3 regions of the Brenneria sp. L4-2C genome follow, and region 1 is predicted to be linked to each of the others. Evidence: predicted binding sites of a transcription regulator. Region 1 holds the regulator's gene; each other region holds the start of a gene.
The links. The regulator PurR, encoded in region 1, represses purine synthesis genes. The targets are predictions, from matches to a motif close to CANGCAAACGTTTGCNTG.

Region 1 (4,044 bases):
GCTCTTTGCCGACAATCCAGGCGCGTCTTTTGGATTGCAGATTGATCAGTCTTGCGGCGGCAACGCGCAAAATGTCTTTCATATGATGGGGGACTTTTTTATCCAGACCGGCGCGTAATATGCGGTGAAAGAACATATCCAGCCGTTCGCATTCCCACCATCCGTCCATGTAGCTTTCACCCAATCCTAATGAGCCTTCACGCAACACGCGTTTGAAAAAATCGGGATTTTTAATCTTTATATCAAAAGGGCGGGAGCCGTTGATTTTGATATCGGCCATGTCCAGCATTTCACGCACAATTTGAAACCAGGAGTTGCCATGGCTCTCCAGTCCTTCTACATCCTCTATACACGATGAACTCATAATTTCTCCCTACCTTGCCGCTCACGGTGAAAACTGCAAGGAAAGCATAGACAATTTTTTACCCATTATCGGCATCGGTGGGTATCACCCATCGTCTACCCTCTGAATAACAAGAGGAAAATGAAGAGAAAAAGCCGGTACGCAAATACGTAGAGGCACTCATCCTTAAAATAAACGCGCACATCCAATATGCGCTCACACTATATAAGGATAGTGAATAAAGAGATTAATATGGTTGTTGTCGTCGAATTGCTGATCAGTTTAGGACTGCTTCAGCCAGGGTACAAGCATAAATTGGCTGAAGCAGCGTAGCGGCTAGAGGGTATAGCGGCAGATAAATGCGTGGGTGCTCAGGAATAACGCCGGTAATCGCGGAATGGGCCATCGGCGACGGAACGACGTTCTATCAGCGAAGGATGAACCTCAATAACCTGGGCGTCTTCGCGCTTACTGGTAATTCGGTCCAAAAGCATCGATAAGGCCGATTGTCCCAACCGTTCTTTCGGCTGGTGGATGGTGGTCAGCGCCGGGGTGAAAAAACGGGCATGACGAACATTGTCGTAGCCAATGACCGAGATATCCTGGGGAACGTGTAGCCCCAGTTCGTCCGCCGCGCAGATAGCGCCCATGGCCATAATATCCCCGCCGCAGAAAACCGCCGTGGGACGATGTTTCTGCGCCAGAATCTGGTGCATCGCCTTATAGCCGGATTCGGGTTCAAAGTCGCCCCGTACGATCCATTCATCGTGAATCTGAATATCGGCGTCGTGCAGCGCTTTTAAAAAGCCAAGATAGCGTCCGCTGCCGGTATTGCGCTCAAGAATGCCATGAATGGCGCCGATTTCCCGGTGACCGCGTTCGATAAGATAACGGCCCGCCATATAACCGCCTTCAAACGCGTTATCAATAATGGTGTCGGTAAAATCGCTGTGAGCCTGTCCCCAATCCATCACCACCATCGGAATACTGCGATAGTCTTCCAGCATGGCAAGGAGTTCGGGCGGATATTCCGCGCACATCACCAGCAATCCGTCGACGCGCTTTTGCGCCAGCATGGAAAGGTAGGCGCGCTGTTTATCGATGTCGTTATGCGAATTACACAAAATCATCGTATAGCCTTTGGCGTAGCAACCGTTTTCAACGGCTTCAATGATTTCCGCAAAGTAGGGCGCTTCGCTGGAGGTCGCCAACAGACCGATAGTCCTTGTATTATTCACTTTAAGACTGCGGGCCACGGCGCTGGGCGAATAGTGTAATTCTTTGATGGCGGCCCTGACGGCGGCTTTGGTTTCTTCGGCGACGAAACGTGTTTTATTTATCACATGCGATACGGTTGTGGTCGAAACGCCTGCGCGCTTTGCCACATCTTTGATCGTTGCCATGTAAAAGTGACTCCTAACCGACTCATTACAGTCGTATATATATTGTTAATCGTTTGCCTGCGTTTAACGTTCTCTTTCCAGATAAAAAAACAGAATTTTAGAAGGAGAATGCCGAATGTTATACCTGAAGGGGCAAGGCGGACTTTCTCGACCAATACGCGGCGTGTCGTCAAACAGCGAATTTTGTCCGATTTGACAGAAAAGTGAAAGCAGTAATTTATATTATTAGTGATACGCCGCCCTCAGTTTTTTCGGGCAAACCCGGCAACAGCGGCTATTGTTATACAAGATGCCGCTTTAGCCCGATGTTGAATGCAAGGCGCTAAAGAGGGTCAATATTTTCTTCTGATAATTCTTATACGCAAAGGAGATACCGATGGATGCCGACCTGAAGATTTCGCTGCTGGCCACCGTTGGGGCGCTGTTGCTGGTTGTCGTATTCAGTTTTGCCGCCGTATTGAATTAATTGAAACCAAGCGTTCGTTTTCGCCATCCGATCGGGCGCGTTTTCAACGGAAAACGCGCCCGATTTCCTTCTGATCGTTTCGTCGTTGCGGCTTAGCGAATGGTTTGCGGGGTGACGACGCGACGCGCGCCGACATAATGATCCTGCCAGTAATCTTCGCTCAGTTTGCTGATGCGAATATCTGAACCGGTACGCGGCGACTGAATGAATTTCCCGTTACCCACATACACGCCGACATGGTCGGCCGCGCCGCGGTTATTGATACGGAAGAAAACCAAATCGCCGCTTTCCAGTTCGCTTTTCTTGATCGGGGCCGCGTCGCGCAAATGATACATCTCATTGGCGGTGCGGGGGATGGGGATTTTTACCACGTCCTTGTAGGCATAATAAACCAATCCGCTACAGTCGAATCCGGTAAAGGGCGATGCGCCGCCCCAATGATAGGGTTTACCCACTTGATCCATCAGCTTATTCATCGCGGTCAATTTGGCATGCTGGTAACGTTTCTTGTGCGCTTCGCTCAGCGTTAACGCTTTTTCCGTTCCGTCGCCATTTACACCAACTTTTACCTTGGCGCGCGAGGAGGCATAGCGGGCTTCATTTGCCAAATGCAATTTTTTGAGATTTTTCCTGACTAACGCCGGCGTGTCGCTTTTCGTGCGCGATGGGGTCGGCGCCTGTTTGTGCCTGGCGAGGTGGATGACTTTAACTTTTTTCGTGGCGGCGTTTGTTTTGCCGCTATCCGTTTTGGTTTTTTTTACTTTTGCCGCGCCGGACGCTTTCTGGTTATTTTTCTTCGCCTGCGGATTTTTTTTGTGATCGTCCTCAATGTTTACGTTGGCCTTTCGTGACGGTAAATTCGGCGTATGCGGCGCCGCCTGGGCGATATTCAGGAATAGGTTACTGAAAAACAGGATAAAAAGGGTAATAAACAAGCGCATGATAGCCGTGGTCGTTCATCGTTATTAACTCACTGAGTGCGCACAGTATTCCCGAAAACCACATGATAAAAAAGTGGGCGCGGCCTCTTTATTCGAACAGAATAGTGAAAAAAAGTTAATGGGGGTTTTTGTCCTGCTCGATTTGTCATCGATTTCTACTGTGAGTTTCATCATTTGTCGGTTGTGATAGGGTAAAGGCATACCCACACAAAAAATGGCGTTTTTTTGTGGTCGCCGCCATCGGTACAATATCATTGAGTGGATGGCGCTGTAGTGGCTCATCTGATAGATGCTCGTGGTTAATGAACATGACGTTAGCCATCCTAAAGGTTTAAGGAAGCAAGAGAATGACGACAACGACAATTGAAAAAATTCAGCGCCAGATCGCTGAAAACCCGATCCTGCTGTATATGAAAGGTTCACCTAAATTGCCTAGCTGCGGATTTTCCGCTCAGGCGGTACAGGCGTTGTCTGCTTGTGGCGAACGTTTTGCCTATGTCGATATCCTACAGAATCCGGATATCCGCGCCGAACTGCCGAAATATGCCAACTGGCCGACATTCCCCCAACTGTGGGTCGACGGCGAATTGGTCGGCGGCTGTGATATCGTTATTGAAATGTATCAGCGTGGCGAATTGCAGCAGTTGATCAAAGAAACGGCGGATAAATACAAATCCCAGCAGGAAGGGCAGGAATAATCCGACGCGTAGCGGATAACCGTTTTCTGCAAGAGAAATAAAGAGGGTGGCGAAAGTCACCCTTTTTTTGCGCGTTCGGCTTAGTCTGCGGTGGACGTTTTCTCTAATTGATTTTCATTAAAAACGATAGGCCAGCCGCCCATGCGTTTCCAACGGTTGACCAGCTCACAAAAAAGCAGCGCCGTCTGGTTGG
Region 2 (4,044 bases), on a different contig from region 1:
AAGTAGCGCCGGTAATATTCCGTTTCCATGAAATGAACCGGCGCCACCTCCGCCAGTCGTTGTAATCCGGAGCGAGGGTTTTGCCAGGCGTTGATATAGAAAGGATCAAGCAGGTAGAGCCCCTTCTGGTAATCAAGAAACAGTTGAGTGTCGCTGCCGTCGCCATCACTTTCCGCAAAAATCACCGGTCGATTATGTCGGGAAAACAACAACGCGACCCAATTATGGAACAGCACCCGCGTTCGTAAATATCGCACGACATTGCGCCAGAATTCCGCTGTATCCAGGCTATCGATCAAGCTGGCGAATTCACGATGCCAAGACAAATTTTCCAATGATAAGAAATACTTATCACCCATTCGGGTACACCCCTCTTGAGTTATAGACAGCTGTTTCCGCGCATGCATAATCCATTAAATCATTGTCGTCCCCCACATGAAAGGAAATGTATGCAGATAGAAATTATTCAGGCGCCAAGTAAAGAAGGCGATATTGATCGTAATCTTGAGCTGGCCCTGGCCCACATCCGGCACTGCGACGCGCATACCGAGTTGGCCATCTTTCCTGAAACCTTTCTAACGGGCTTCGCCGAAGAAGGCCATATCAGAGATCGCGCGCTGATGCGTGACGGGCCTGAAGTCGCCGCGCTGATCGACGCCAGCCGGCAACATGATATTGCCATCGCTATCGGAATGCTGGAGCAGGAAGGCGACAGCGTATTCAACACCACATTGTTCATCACGCCGGAAAGCGGTCTTGCCTGGTATTACCGTAAAACACATCTGTGGTTCAGTGAACGCGCCTTGGTAGACGCGGGCGATCGCCTGGTGTGCGGATTATGGCGGGGCAAACGAATCGGCATGCTGATTTGCTACGACATCGAATTTCCAGAAACGGCCCGGGCATTGGCGGCAATGGGATGCGATTTGATTGTTGTCACTAACGGCAATATGGATCCATATGGCCCGGTACATCGCTATTCGGCCCATGCCAGGGCATTTGAAAATCAGCTTTTTTTTGCGATGACGAACCGCTGCGGCGAAGGCGCCGGCTGCCGGTTTGCCGGCGAAAGCGCGGTGATAGACCCTAACGGTCGCTTGATGGGGCAGTTGGGCCGCGGAGAAGGAACCCTGAAAGTCACGCTGGATTTCTCCCTGCCCCCTCAAATTCGTCGCCAATATGACTACCTTCGGGATCGACGGCTGATCCTGCCGGAAAAAGTGGAAAATCAACCCGATGGACAACGCTGGTGGCTGTTATAAGCCATCGAACCATTGCCGCTCCCCTTCGCAACGCCAGGTATCTTTCAACAGGAGTATTCGCTATGCCAGCATTCAAGAAGATCCTTACCACCGGCCACCTGATACTATTCGGGCTCGCCTACATGACGCCGATTATCGTTCTGGGGACATTCGGCGTTCTTGCTCAACTCACCGACGGACATGCGGCCGGCGCCTATGTGCTGGCCCTAACGGTCATGCTGTTCACTTCCTACAGTTACAGCAAAATGGCCTCCGCCTTTCCGGTGAGCGGTTCGGCCTATGTCTATGTGAGTAAAGCAATCAACAGCGATATGGGATTTATCGCCGGCTGGGCAATCCTGCTGGACTATCTGTTTCTACCGATGGTTATTTGGTTAATCGGCGCAGTCTATCTCTCGGCGGCGTTCCCAGCCATCCCGCAATATATCTGGCTCCTGGCCTTCATTGCCGTTACCTCGGTCATCAATATTGTCGGATTAAAGATCGCAAGCGCCGTCAACAGTCTGATGCTGCTGCTACAGCTAGCCGTCCTGGCCGCATTTGTCGCACTGGCGATACATTATATATGGGGCGATGCTTCCCGCCCGTTCTGGACGCTACAGCCCTTTTTCAGCGATCGAGACAATCTGCTGCCTATGATGATGGCTGGCGCCGCCGTCGCCTGTTACTCCTTCCTGGGCTTTGACGCCATTACCACGCTGGCGGCGGAAACCATTGATGCCAAACGTAGCATCCCCAAAGCCATCATGTTCATTACGCTGCTGGGGGGCGCCCTATTTATCCTGGTTGCCTGGTGCGTACAATTGGCGCATCCCGGCGCGTTATTTCAGAACAGCGACTCTGCGGCCTTCGAAATTGCACGGAATATCGGCGGCGATATTTTTGTCACCCTGTTCATGTTCGGATTGGTGTTCGGTCAATTCGCTTCCGGTATCGCCGCGCAGGCTAGCGCCAGCCGGCTGATTTATACCCTCGGCATTGATGGCGTGCTATCAATTGGGCTGGGCAAACTGGGGCGCTTCACTACCCCTACCAATGCGATTTTGCTCTGTTCACTGGTTGCGCTTCTCGCCCTGGGGATGGATATCACCACCTCGACCTCCTTTATTAACTTCGGCGCTTTCCTCACGTTTTCATTGGTAAACCTGTCGGTGATATTTCACTACTATGTGCGCAATCCGCAACGCGACGCCAAAGCAACATTGCTTTATCTTATCGGACCGGGCCTGGGCGTACTGGTGACGCTGTTGCTGTTAATCAGTCTGGATAAGACCGCCATCATTATGGGCAGCGTCTGGCTATTACTCGGCCTTATGCGTTTGATTTATCTCAAGCGGTATCAACGTTTGAAACAAGCGTCAATTGGCGATTAATCCTCCTCTCCGCTTCCGTTTTCACCGACCGACATCACCGTCATCAGGCGCCCGTTCGGCATTATGCCGCCGGGCAAGGCAAACGTTTGCTTTTATCTAAGAGATCATTAAAATGCCCTCTTTGTCATTTTGGAACGCCCATTATTATGACTACCACCACGGATATTCCTCAGGTCGACGCCCCGACGACTGCGCGCGGCAGCGAATTAATCTACCGTCTGGAAGACCGGCCGCCGCTGGCGCAAACCCTGTTTGCCGCCAGCCAGCATCTGCTGGCGATGTTCGTCGCGGTGATCACCCCCGCGCTGTTGATCTGCCAGGCGCTGGGCCTACCGGCGCAAGATACGCAACATATCATCAGCATGTCGCTGTTCGCCTCCGGTCTGGCCTCGATTCTGCAAATAAAAACCTGGGGGCCGGTGGGGTCGGGGCTACTGTCCATTCAGGGAACCAGTTTTAACTTCGTTACGCCGTTGATCATGGGAGGACTGGCGCTGAAAAACGGCGGGGCCGATGTACCCACCATGATGGCGGCGCTGTTCGGCACCTTGATGTTCGCCTCCTGTACGGAAATCATTCTCTCCCGCTTCCTGCACCTTGCCCGCCGGATTATCACGCCGCTGGTATCGGGGATTGTGGTGATGATTATCGGTCTGTCGCTGATTCAGGTCGGCCTGACCTCCATCGGCGGCGGTTATGCGGCGATGAATAACAACACCTTCGGCGCGCCGAAAAATCTGTTGCTGGCCGGCATCGTGCTGTTGGTTATTATTCTGCTCAACCGTCAGCGTAACCCTTACCTGCGCGTGGCCTCGCTGGTGATCGCCATGGCCGTCGGCTATCTGGGCGCCTGGCTGATGGATATGCTGCCGGACGGCGTTCCGGCGGCGCAAAGCGATTTGATCATGGTGCCGACGCCGCTGTATTACGGTCTGGGCTTTGACTGGAACCTGCTGATCCCGCTGATGCTGGTGTTTATGGTGACGTCGCTGGAAACCATCGGCGATATCACCGCGACCTCCGACGTCTCGGAACAACCGGTCAGCGGCCCCCTGTACATGAAACGGTTGAAAGGCGGCGTGCTGGCCAACGGCCTGAACTCCTGTTTATCCGCCGTATTCAACACCTTTCCCAACTCCTGTTTCGGGCAAAACAACGGCGTCATTCAGCTTACCGGCGTCGCCAGCCGTTACGTCGGCTTTGTTGTGGCGCTGATGCTGATTATTCTGGGCTTGTTCCCCGCCGTCAGCGGTTTCGTACAGCACATTCCGGAGCCGGTGCTGGGCGGCGCGACCATCGTCATGTTCGGCACCATCGCCGCCTCCGGCGTGCGTATCGTGTCCCGCGAACCGCTGAACCGCCGCGCCATCATGATTATCGCGCTCTCGCTGGCCGTGGGACTGGGCGTA
Region 3 (4,044 bases), on a different contig from region 1:
GGATAAGGAAGGGACGGTGGAGTTAGGCAGCGAACTGGAGCCGAAAGATATCCTGAAATTCCGGGATTCTAAAAAATATAAAGATCGTTTGGTTGCCGCGCAAAAGCAATCGAATGAAAAAGATGCGCTGGTGGTGATGAAAGGCACCTTATACGGCATGCCTATCGTCGCGGCGTCGTTTGAATTCGCCTTTATGGGCGGTTCGATGGCCTCGGTGGTCGGCGCGCGTTTCGTTCGCGCCGTCGAGCAGGCGCTGGAAGACGGCTGCCCGCTGGTCTGTTTCTCCGCCAGCGGCGGCGCCCGTATGCAGGAAGCGCTGATGTCGCTGATGCAGATGGCTAAAACCAGCGCGGCGTTGGCAAAAATGCGCGACCGCGGTTTGCCTTATATTTCCGTACTGACCGATCCGACCATGGGCGGCGTTTCCGCCAGTCTGGCGATGCTGGGCGATCTGAATATCGCCGAACCCAAAGCGCTGATCGGCTTTGCCGGGCCGCGGGTGATTGAGCAGACGGTGCGTGAAAAACTGCCGCCGGGCTTCCAGCGCAGTGAATTCCTGATTGAGAAGGGCGCTATCGACATGATCGTCCGCCGTCCGGAAATGCGTTATAAACTGGCGACGATCCTCGCCAAGTTGACCAACTACCCGGAACCGAGCAACGAGGTGGTGGAACATCATCAGGATGACGCCGCCGAATCGCAGGACGAAGCGTAGTTGAACCGATGAACGGGAAGCATGGGCGCTGCGCCGAGCAGAATTTATGCTTCCCGTATAAAATGAACCGTAAGCCAGTGAACGGGACTCATGGATAATCTTCAAATACCCCAAGCCACGTCGCCTTTGGCCACGTGGCTTAATTATCTTGAGCACCTGCACGGCCAGGCCATCGATTTGGGCCTGACGCGCGTCAAGCAGGTTGCTGAGAATCTTCAATTGCTACAGCCCGCCGGGGTGGTTTTTACCGTCGCAGGAACCAATGGCAAGGGCACCACCTGCTGTACGCTGGAATCCATACTGTTGGCCGCCGGATTGCGGGTGGGCGTATACAGTTCTCCGCACCTGCTGCGTTATACCGAACGGGTGAGAGTGCAGGGGGCGGCGTTGCCTGAATCGATGCACAGCCAGGCGTTCGCGGATATCGAAGCCGGAAGGGGCGATGTTTCACTGACCTACTTCGAATTCGGCACGCTGGCGGCCTTGCAGATGTTTAAACAGGCCGATTTGGACGTCGTTATTCTGGAGGTCGGTTTAGGCGGCCGTCTTGATGCGACCAATATTGTCGATGCGGATGTCGCCGTGGTGACCAGCATCGCGCTGGACCATACCGACTGGTTGGGCAGCGACAGGGACAGTATCGGAAGAGAGAAAGCCGGCGTATTCCGCCAGGGCAGACCGGCGGTCGTCGGCGAACCCGATATGCCGGGGTCGATTGCGGACGTCGCCGGTGAAAAAGGCGCCGTGTTATTACGGCGCGGCCGGGACTGGGATTTCTCCATTCAGCGCGACGGATGGAATTGGCAGAATAAACAACGCGAATTGTCCGATCTGCCGATGCCGAATGTGCCGTTAGCCAATGCGGCGACGGCATTGGCCGCATTGAACGCCTCGCCCCTGAACGTGAATGAAGGGGCTATTCGTCAGGGACTACGTCTGGCGACGCTGCCCGGCCGTTTCCAGATCGTCGGCGAGGATCCGCGGCTGATTCTGGACGTCGCCCATAATCCTCATGCCGCCGCTTATCTGGCTAGCAGGCTGGCCATGCTGCCGAAAAGCGGGAAAGTGCGCGCGGTGGTGGGAATGCTGGCGGATAAAGATATCGGCGGTACGTTGAGCCAGTTAAAACCACTGGTCGACGAATGGTACTGCGCGCCGCTGGAAGGCCCGCGCGGGGCGACGGCGCGGCAACTGGCCGAACATCTGGACGCGTGTCGGCAATATTCCGATGTGGCGAGTGCCTGGCGACAGGCAATGGCGGAGTCGGCGACACAGGATACCGTTATTGTCTGCGGATCTTTTCATACGGTAGCGCATGTTATGGAAGCGCTGGATGAGGGGAGTGCGTATGGCGAGTAAATTTCAGAATCGGCTGGTGGGTACCATCATTCTGGTCGCGCTGGGCGTTATCGTGTTGCCCGGCCTGTTGGATGGTAAGAAAAAACACTATGAAGATGAGTTCGCGGCGATCCCGCTGGTGCCGTCATCGGAGGAAAGCAATGAAATGGATTCATTGCCCGCGCTGACTCAATCTTTGCCCAGCCAGCCGCCGGAGGGCGCCGAGGCGGCGATGAACGGTAACGCGGATGAAAGCGGGCCGGGAAATAACGGCGCAGAGGTTAAACCGGAAAGTCCGCCGCCCGCAACCCATGCCCCCGCAACGGTGACGGCGCCGCCCGCCGTGGTTGAACGTCCGGCGCAAAAACCGGCTGAAGTCAAACCGCAGACGAAACCGGAAGCCAAGCCCAAACCGGAACCCAAACCGGAGCCGAAACCGGAAGTGAAGCCCGAGACGAAACCTGACAGCAAACCGACGGAACAGGCGCCGGTCGGACAGGCTTATGTCGTACAGCTTGGCGCGCTGAAAAATGCGGACAAGGTTAATGAGATCGTCGCAAAACTGCGGCTTTCCGGCTATCGGGCATATACCCTGCCGGCGACCCCGGTTCAGGGGCAGATTACCCGAATTTATGTCGGTCCGGATGCGTCAAGGCAGAAATTGCAGTCTTCGCTGGCGGAACTTCATCAGATTAGCGGTCTGAACGGTCAGGTAAAATCGTATAGCGTGCGCTAAGGGATTGACGCGCCGGTTGGCTTTTTTTGTTTGATTTCCGATTAATCAAATCGGCGGAAATACGCTACGCAAACGTTTTCTTTTTCTGTTAGAATGCGCCGCGAACAGGATGACGCGGCGACCTGACGGTCAGCATCGTTCATTATTAGGATAACTGATGATTTGGGTTGATTACGTCATTATTGGCATCATCGGATTTTCGGCGTTGGTTAGCCTTATCCGGGGGTTTATACGCGAAGCGTTATCGCTGGTAACCTGGGGATGCGCGTTTTTTATCGCCAGTCACTACTATGTTTACCTCGCCGGGTATTTCACCCGTTTTGACGACGAACTGGTACGTAATGGGATTGCCATCGCCATTCTGTTTATTGCGACATTGATTGTGGGAGCTATCGTCAACTATGTGATTGGTTCACTGGTTGAACGTACCGGACTCTCGGGCACCGACCGCGTATTGGGCATTTGTTTCGGTGCGCTGCGCGGTGTGCTGATTGTTTCTGCGCTGCTATTCTTTCTGGATACCTTCACCGGTTTTTCACAGAGTGCTGACTGGAAGCAGTCCCAGTTGATACCGCAGTTCAGTTACATTATCAGGTGGTTTTTTGACTACCTGCAAAGCACGTCAAGTTTCTTGCCGCAGCATATCTCGTTGCGGTAGCGCTGATGAGGAAAAGACACCATGTGCGGTATTGTCGGTATCGCCGGTTTTACACCGGTCAACCAGTCGATTTATGACGCGTTAACGGTGTTGCAGCACCGTGGGCAGGATGCCGCAGGCATCGTCACCATTGATGCCTTGAACTGTTTTCGCCTGCGCAAGGCCAACGGCCTGGTGAAGGATGTGTTTGAAGCACGGCACATGCAACGTTTACAAGGCAACATGGGCATCGGGCATGTGCGTTATCCTACCGCGGGCAGTTCCAGCGCTTCGGAAGCGCAGCCCTTCTACGTTAACTCGCCGTTCGGCATTACGCTGGCGCATAACGGTAACCTGACTAACGCTCACGAACTGCGCAAAAAGCTGTTTGAGCAGGAGCGTCGTCATGTGAATACCACGTCGGATTCTGAAATTCTGCTGAATATCTTTGCCAGAGAGTTGGATCGTTTTCAGCACTACCCGCTGGAAGCGGATAACATCTTTGCGGCAGTCGCCGCGACGCACCAGCAAATCCGCGGCGCTTATGCGTGCGTGAGCATGATTATCGGTCATGGCATGGTGGCTTTTCGCGATCCGAACGGTATTCGTCCTCTGGTT

Region 2: a site for PurR is predicted at 2,711-2,728, ahead of ABRZ26_RS18430 (nucleobase:cation symporter-2 family protein). Genes of this name have one in related genera too.
Region 3: a site for PurR is predicted at 2,855-2,872, ahead of cvpA (colicin V production protein). Genes of this name have one in related genera too.

The regions. Positions count from the first base shown of each region.
Region 1 covers NZ_JBEIAC010000001.1:14,865-18,908, forward strand. The annotation lists gene cfa (cyclopropane fatty acyl phospholipid synthase) at 1-364, opposite strand, end outside; gene purR (HTH-type transcriptional repressor PurR) at 715-1,746, opposite strand; gene cydH (cytochrome bd-I oxidase subunit CydH) at 2,123-2,212, shown strand; gene ABRZ26_RS00115 (C40 family peptidase) at 2,305-3,153, opposite strand; gene ABRZ26_RS00120 (Grx4 family monothiol glutaredoxin) at 3,501-3,851, shown strand; gene rnt (ribonuclease T) at 3,932-4,044, opposite strand, start outside.
Region 2 covers NZ_JBEIAC010000015.1:21,576-25,619, reverse strand. The annotation lists gene ABRZ26_RS18445 (helix-turn-helix transcriptional regulator) at 1-359, opposite strand, end outside; gene ABRZ26_RS18440 (carbon-nitrogen hydrolase family protein) at 450-1,262, shown strand; gene ABRZ26_RS18435 (APC family permease) at 1,325-2,635, shown strand; gene ABRZ26_RS18430 (nucleobase:cation symporter-2 family protein) at 2,782-4,044, shown strand, end outside.
Region 3 covers NZ_JBEIAC010000009.1:190,215-194,258, reverse strand. The annotation lists gene accD (acetyl-CoA carboxylase, carboxyltransferase subunit beta) at 1-715, shown strand, start outside; gene folC (bifunctional tetrahydrofolate synthase/dihydrofolate synthase) at 806-2,074, shown strand; gene dedD (cell division protein DedD) at 2,064-2,789, shown strand; gene cvpA (colicin V production protein) at 2,947-3,447, shown strand; gene purF (amidophosphoribosyltransferase) at 3,469-4,044, shown strand, end outside.